DNA from 2 places in the Agromyces sp. NPDC058104 genome. Region 1 is predicted to be linked to the other one. Evidence: predicted binding sites of a transcription regulator. Region 1 holds the regulator's gene; the other holds the start of a gene.
What was found. Region 1 encodes HspR, which represses chaperone genes until heat shock. Its sites were predicted from a motif close to AAGTTGAGTCNNNNNGACTCAACTT; they were not measured.
Positions count from the first base shown of each region.

Region 1 (3,398 bases):
CGAACGCCGAGGTCCAGGACCCGAGCGACGAGCATCTCGCCGACCTCAAGCGGGTCACCGCCGAGTACGCGAACTACCGCAAGCGCACCGAGGCGAACCGCGAGGTCGAGCGCGAGCGCGCGGTCGGCGCGGCCGTCGCCGTGCTGCTGCCGGTGCTCGACGACCTCGACCGGGCCGAGAAGCACGGCGACCTCGAGGGCGACTCAGCCTTCGCGACGATCGCCGCCAAGCTCCGCGGCGCCGTCGAGAGGCTCGGGCTCACGGCCTTCGGCGAGGTCGGCGAGCCGTTCGACCCGCAGCGTCACGAGGCGATCTTCCAGCAGCCGAGCGCCGACGTCGAGGTCGACACCGTCGCCGACGTCGTCGAGACCGGCTACATGCTGGGCGGCGTGCAGCTCCGCGCGGCGAAGGTCGTCGTCACGACCCCGTCGGCGTAGCGAACCACCCGGTGGTCGAGTAGCGACGCGTCTCGGGACCGAGCATCAGGTCCCGATGCGCACTACTCGACCACCGGACCCGTTTCAGACAGACTCAGAGAGAGGAGGTGCCGATGGCCAGTCAGGACTGGTTCGACAAGGACTTCTACCAGGTGCTCGGCGTCTCCAAGGACGTGAGCGACGCGGAGCTGAAGAAGGTCTACCGCAAGCTCGCGCGAAAGTACCACCCCGACTCCAACGCCGGCGACGCCGCCGCCGAGGCGAAGTTCAAGGAGATCAGCGAGGCGCACTCCGTGCTCGCCGATCCCGAGCAGCGCAAGGAGTACGACGCGATCCGGGCGATGGGCTCGGGCGCGCGATTCACCGCGCCCGGCGGTGCGGGCGGCGCCGGCGGATTCGACGACGTCTTCGGCGGAATGTTCGGCCAGGGCGGGCCGGGCCGCAGCCAGTCGTACACCTTCCAGCAGGGCGGCGACTACGACGACCTGCTCGGCGGGCTCTTCGGCGGCGGCCGCTTCGGCCAGTCGACGGGCGGCTACCGCGGGTTCGGCGGCCCCACTCCCGGTCGCGACGTCACCGCCACGACCACGCTCGACTTCGTCACCGCGACCAAGGGCGACCAGGTCACCCTGCAGACGGCCGAGGGCAAGCCGATCACGGTGCGCATCCCCGCCGGCGTCTCCGACGGGCAGAAGATCCGGCTGCGCGGCAAGGGCCACCCCTCGCCCGACGGCGGCGAGGCGGGCGACCTCATCCTCACCGTCAACGTGCGCAAGCACCCCGTCTTCGAGCGCGACGGCCTGAACCTCCGCGTCACCGTGCCGGTGACCTTCGCCGAGGCCGCACTGGGCGCGACCATCCAGGTGCCGACGCTCGGCGGCGACCCCGTGAAGCTCCGCGTCGCGCCCGGCACGCCGAGCGGACGCGTGCTGCGCGTGAAGGGCCGCGGCGTCGAGACGAAGAAGGGCACCGGCGACCTGCTCGCCGTGGTCCAGATCGCGGTGCCGTCGCACCTCTCGAAGGACGCGCAGGCGGCCGTCGAGGCGCTCGCCGCCGCGCTGCCCGACGAGAACCCGCGCGACGAGCTGCTCGCCAAGGCGAAGGGCTAGGTGATGGAGGTGCACGAGAGGAGCCCGCTCTTCGTGATCTCCGTCGCGGCCGAGCTCGCAGGCATGCACCCGCAGACGCTGCGGCAGTACGACCGGCTGGGTCTCGTCTCGCCCACCCGTACGGCGGGCAAGTCGCGGCGCTACTCGATGCACGACGTCGTCCAGCTGCGCGAGATCGCGCAGCTCTCGAGCGAGGGCGTGAGCCTCGAGGGCATCCGCCGGGTGCTCGGGCTCGAGGAGGAGGTCGCGACCCTGCGCGCGCGGGTGCGCGAGCTCGAGGGCGCGCTCGCCGACGAGATGCTGAACCGCCCCGGCCGTCGCGTCTTCGCGGCCGGTTCGGCGGGCGAGGTGATCAGTCTCAAGGCCGGCACCCGGGTGCGCCGCGAGAACGCGGTCGTCGTCTGGCGCCCGCTGGAGCGCGGATGAGCGGCGTCGCGCCGGCCCCGGCTGGGGCGCCGACGGCGGGCGCGGCGACGGCGTCCGGCCCCGGCGCGCCCGTGCGATCGGCCGGACCGGTCGGCGCTTGGGCGCTGCCGCTCGTGACGCTCGGCTTCTCGATCGGCCTGCTGCCCGCGCTGGTCTTCGTCGTGGTGCTCGCGGTCTTCGTCGTCGTCGGCCTCGCCACCGGCGGGCTCGGCGGGGCGGCGATCGTCGGGTTCCTCACGACGCTCGTCGGCGGTGGCGCGGTCGCCGCGCAGCCCTGGCTCGTCGTCGTCCCCGTGCTGCTCGGCGTCGTCGCCTTCGCCGCCGGCATCGTCGGCAGCGTCGTCGCGCTGCGGCGTCGCGGCCACCCCGCCCCGCACGCGGTGACCTGGTCGTCCGCCGGCATCGGCCTGGTCGTCCAGCTGTTCGTGAACGGCGTCGTCTACTTCGTCCTGACCTTCGTCGTCGCCGCGGTCGTCGATGGCGGAACCGGCCTCGTCTTCTTCGGCGGCGATCCCGCCCCGCTCACGGTCTTCGTGCTGTGCGCACTGGCGGTCACCGTCGGCATCGGCTGGCTCGTGTGGTGGCTCTTCGGTCGCGTCTTCGCGGGCCGGGCCCAGCGCGCGTCGCGCTGATCACGCACGAGCCGGGCGGCTCGCGCGGAGTGCTGCGGTGCGATCGGCCTCAGCGGCCCCAGGCCGAGGCCGGCGCCTCGATGACCTCGTAGGGGCGCGAGCTCCAGTGCGTGCCGTAGCCGTAGTGGCTCGACGCCCAGACCGAGGCCCAGATCGCCTGGGCGGTCGCGTCGGCCGAATCGCCGCGCGCGAGGGCCGCGTCGACCTCTGGATAGCGTCCCGACTGCAGGTTCTCAGCGGCGTAGTAGGCCGCCTCGACGAGGGTGGGGTAGCTGCCGAGGCCCGAACCGCCGCCGGAGCCCTGCCCGTTGTTCAGCGGGTTGTTGCGGTTCCACCAGTTGTCGGCGCCGTTCTCCTGCCGCATCCACCGCATCATGAACGTCACGTTCTCGTCGCTCAGCGGCCAGCCGCCCTCGACGAGCACGAGCTTCGCCCAGTCCACGTTCGTGCCGCCGGCGACGAGGGTCTGCGAGCCGGTGGTGGCGACGTAGGACTCCCGCGAGACGGCCGGCGCCGCGACGTCGGCGCCGACCCGAACTGCCTGCGAATCCTCGTGCAGCGCGGCATCAGCCGCCGCCGTCGGCAGCGATCCGCCCGGCTGCGGCAGCGGCGCCAGCGCGAGGCCGGCGAGGAGGCCGAAGACCGAGACCACGGCTGCCGCGACGAGCGAACGGCGGGGTGCTCGCGATCGGGCCGGTGCGCCGACCCGGGGACGCGTCACCGGCGTCGCGACCTCCTGCCGCGCCGCCCGCCGTCCCCCGGTTCGTGCGTCCTGCATGCGGCACCGAGGGTAG
Region 1 covers NZ_JBHVTD010000001.1:1,371,262-1,374,659, reverse strand. Annotated here, with positions in the region: gene ACFVTH_RS06515 (nucleotide exchange factor GrpE) at 1-437, shown strand, start outside; gene ACFVTH_RS06510 (DnaJ C-terminal domain-containing protein) at 551-1,546, shown strand; gene ACFVTH_RS06505 (heat shock protein transcriptional repressor HspR) at 1,550-1,972, shown strand; gene ACFVTH_RS06500 (hypothetical protein) at 1,969-2,604, shown strand; gene ACFVTH_RS06495 (hypothetical protein) at 2,654-3,382, opposite strand.

Region 2 (3,398 bases), on a different contig from region 1:
GTCGGGCGCCCCGGTCTCACGACCGCGCTCCGCGGCGACGTCGCCTGCACGGTGACCGTGCGCACGCTCGCCAACCCCGTGCACTCGGGCATGTTCGGCGGTGCGGCACCCGACGCGATGACGGCGATGATCCGCATCCTCGACACACTCCACGACGAGCACGGCGACACGGTGATCCCCGGCGTCGACAGCTCGTCGTGGAGCGGCGCCGACATGGACGAGGACGTGTACCGCGAGGGCTCGGCGATCCTGCCCGGCGTGGAGTTCCTCGGCACGGGCTCGCTCTCCGACCGCATCTGGGCGAAGTCCTCGGTGACGGTGCTCGGCATGGACCTGCCGAACACCGCCGAGGCCTCGAACGTGCTGCTGCCCTCGGTCACCGCGAAGCTGTCGATGCGGATCGTGCCGGGGTCCGACGGCGACGCGCAGCTCGAGGCCCTGATGTCGCACCTGCGATCGCAGCGGCCGTGGAACTGCGAGGTCGAGGTCGAGAAGGTGAAGGTGGGTCACGCCTTCGCGGTGGATGCCTCGAACCCGGCGATCGTCGCCGCGGAGTCCGCGCTCGAGCAGGCCTACGGCGCCGCGGTCGAGAACATCGGCAGCGGGGCGTCGATCCCGCTCGTGGCGTCGCTCCAGAAGGTCTCGCCCGGCTCGGCCATCATCCTCTGGGGCGCCGAGGACACCGCGCAGTCGCGGATCCACGCCTCCGACGAGTCGGTCGACCCCGGTGAGATCGAGCGGATGATCGCCGCGCAGACGCTCTTCATCCGCGGGTTCGCCGAGCGCGCCTGAAGCACCGGCCAGGGTCGCCGAGCGCGTGACGATGGGGTGGGAACCCTACCTCCCACCCCATCGCGGTCTCCTGGGGAGACCCTCTCGCCGAGCGACCCGAACTGAGCTCGGCGAGCCTGACCCGAGCGATCGATAGGGACATTCCGATCGCTCGGCCGTCGAGGCATGACCGGCCGGTCCGGTCGGGTCGGACTCGGGTTGTGCTCGAAATGGTAATCCCGCACAGGTCGCGGCGCACCGCCCCCAACAGGGGGTGATTCCGCACCGGCATGCGGAACGGCCGGTGATCCTCCGATCACCGGCCGTTCCGTTCGCGGTCGTCGCCCAGGTCAGGGCCAGTCGACGGATGCCTCGTAGTCGTCGTGCCTCCGGAGGTACGCGGCGATGAACGGGCATTCGGGGACGATGCGCTCGCCCCGCGCCACGGCGTCGTCGAGCACGAACTTCGCCAACCGGCTGCCGAGGCCCCGGCCCTCGTACTCGGGCTTGATGACGGTGTGGGTGAACACCACCCGGCCGGGCTCGAGGCGGTACTGGGCGAATCCGGCGCGCTCGCCGTCGACGACGAGCTGGTAGCGATGGCGCTCGTCGAGTCGCGTGATCTCGACGGTGCCGGTGTCGCCGGTCACTGCTCGACCGGCTCGACGCGCTCGGTCACGGGCGACTCGGAGCCCGAGGCATCCCCGTGCTCGACCGCGATCTTGCGCGGCTTCGCCTTCTCGCTGACGGGGATGGTGACGCTCAGCACGCCGTTCGTGTAGCTCGCCGAGATGCGCTCGGTGTCGACGCCCTGGCCGAGGTTCAGCTGACGCAGGAACGATGCGGCCTCGCGCTCGCGGGTGATCCACTTCACGCCGTCGCCGGCGGCGAGGGTGCGCTCAGCCCGGATCGTGAGCAACTGGCCGTCCACGTCGATGTCGACGGAACCGGGGTCGATGCCCGGAAGGTCGGCGGTGAGCACGTAGTGGTCGCCGTCGCGGTAGAGATCCATCGGCATGCGGCGCGGCCCGCGGCGGGGCTCGAACAGCGCGGACGCGACTCGGTCGAGGTCGCGGAACGGGTCGTAGGCGGTGGCCATCTTTCCTCCTGATCGGTGACATTGAGCCGTCTCGACTCAACTCTCTACCGAACATAACGCCGAGCACGTCGGAGGATTCCGGTCCGCCGTGCGCCGACAGCGAACGAGGGCGCGAATGGTGGTGGTGGGCGGAGGTCGTCGCGACGAGCGCGATGAGCCAGGCGAACACGAGCGCGAAGGCGATGATCTCGAAGACGGTCAGGCTGAACCAGCCGAGGGCGTCGTACCCCGCCATCGCCACGAGCTCGAGCGCCAGCGCGGCGTAGGAGAAGACGAGGAGGCGGCGGGGCATCCGCCTCGCGTACCAGGGCGCGCCGATGCAGAGGAGCATGAACGCGACCGCCGCGCCGAGGGCGAAGGCGTTGTGGAGATCGGTCTCGCGGTCGATCGGCACCGTGCCGACGCCCATGAGCCCGAACCCGACGAGCCCGATGAACACCCGCATCGTCGTGCGCGCCCCTCGGCGGATGGCGAACGCGCCCGTCGCGAGCGCCCGCGTGAGCGCGCCGGACAGCCCTGCCATGCCCGCGCCCGAGACGACCACGGCGACGTTGAAGCAGGCGGCGGCGAGGTCGTTCGACGTGCCGAGCGTGCTGAAGTTGTGCGCCCACCAGTCGCCCGTCGGCGTGAGGCTCATGCTCGCGAGGCTGCCCGCCGCCAGCAGCATCGCGACCAGGTTGAAGCTGCGGTAGGCCTCGTGGTCGAGCGCATGCCGGTGCAGTCGGTACGTGCCAAAACCGAAGCCGGCCCCGAGCAGGCAGCCGATCGCGCGATGCCCGCCGGGCAGCGGCTCGAATGCCGCCGCGGTGAAGTGCACGGCGAGGAGGGCGAGCGCCGCCCACGCGAGGCCGTTGGCGGCCGCGCGCGGCCCCGGTGCGAGGCCGGGCAGGCGAAGGTGCGCGATCGAGGCGAGACCGGCGTGCGAGGCCGAGACCGCGAGCAGCGCGGCGCACACCGCCGCCCCGCCGGCGAGCGCGGGGATGAGCCCGACGACGTCGAGGGCGCTCGCGGGATCGAGGGCCGCGGGCGCCAGCACGCCGGCGAGCACGATCGAGATCGCGACGGCGATGAGCGCCGCGTAGAGGCGGCGCACGAGTGAGACGAGGCGGCCCGGATGACTCGCGGCGAGCGCCTCGGGCGCGATGACGGGCCGACCATGCCCCCCACGGCCGGCTGCGACCGGGTGCACCACGTGGAACCGCGATGCGAGCCCCAGGTCGAATGAGGCGGGGGCCACCCCCGCGCACACACCCCTCATCGTCGACCTTCGATCAACGGGAATCACGCCTGGGACCGAGCCTAGCGACGGCCTCTGCGCCCTGTCATCTCGCGGATGGCATCGCTGCCATGATGCGCAGTGCATTCACAGGCGGCGCCGCCCTCGCCGACGGCCGCCGCGACCGACCCGGAAACGACGAAGGCGGCCCCGCATGATGCGGACCGCCTTCTTCCGTGCGCCCGGAGGGACTCGAACCCCCAACCTTCTGATCCGTAGTCAGATGCTCTATCCATTGAGCTACGGGCGCAT
Region 2 covers NZ_JBHVTD010000002.1:294,683-298,080, reverse strand. Annotated here, with positions in the region: gene ACFVTH_RS09350 (M20/M25/M40 family metallo-hydrolase) at 1-792, shown strand, start outside; gene ACFVTH_RS09345 (GNAT family N-acetyltransferase) at 1,122-1,421, opposite strand; gene ACFVTH_RS09340 (Hsp20/alpha crystallin family protein) at 1,418-1,870, opposite strand; partial or broken gene ACFVTH_RS09335 (DUF998 domain-containing protein) at 2,022-2,537, opposite strand; tRNA gene ACFVTH_RS09330 (tRNA-Arg) at 3,324-3,396, opposite strand.
Region 2: a site for HspR is predicted at 1,889-1,913, ahead of ACFVTH_RS09340 (Hsp20/alpha crystallin family protein). Genes of this name have one in related genera too.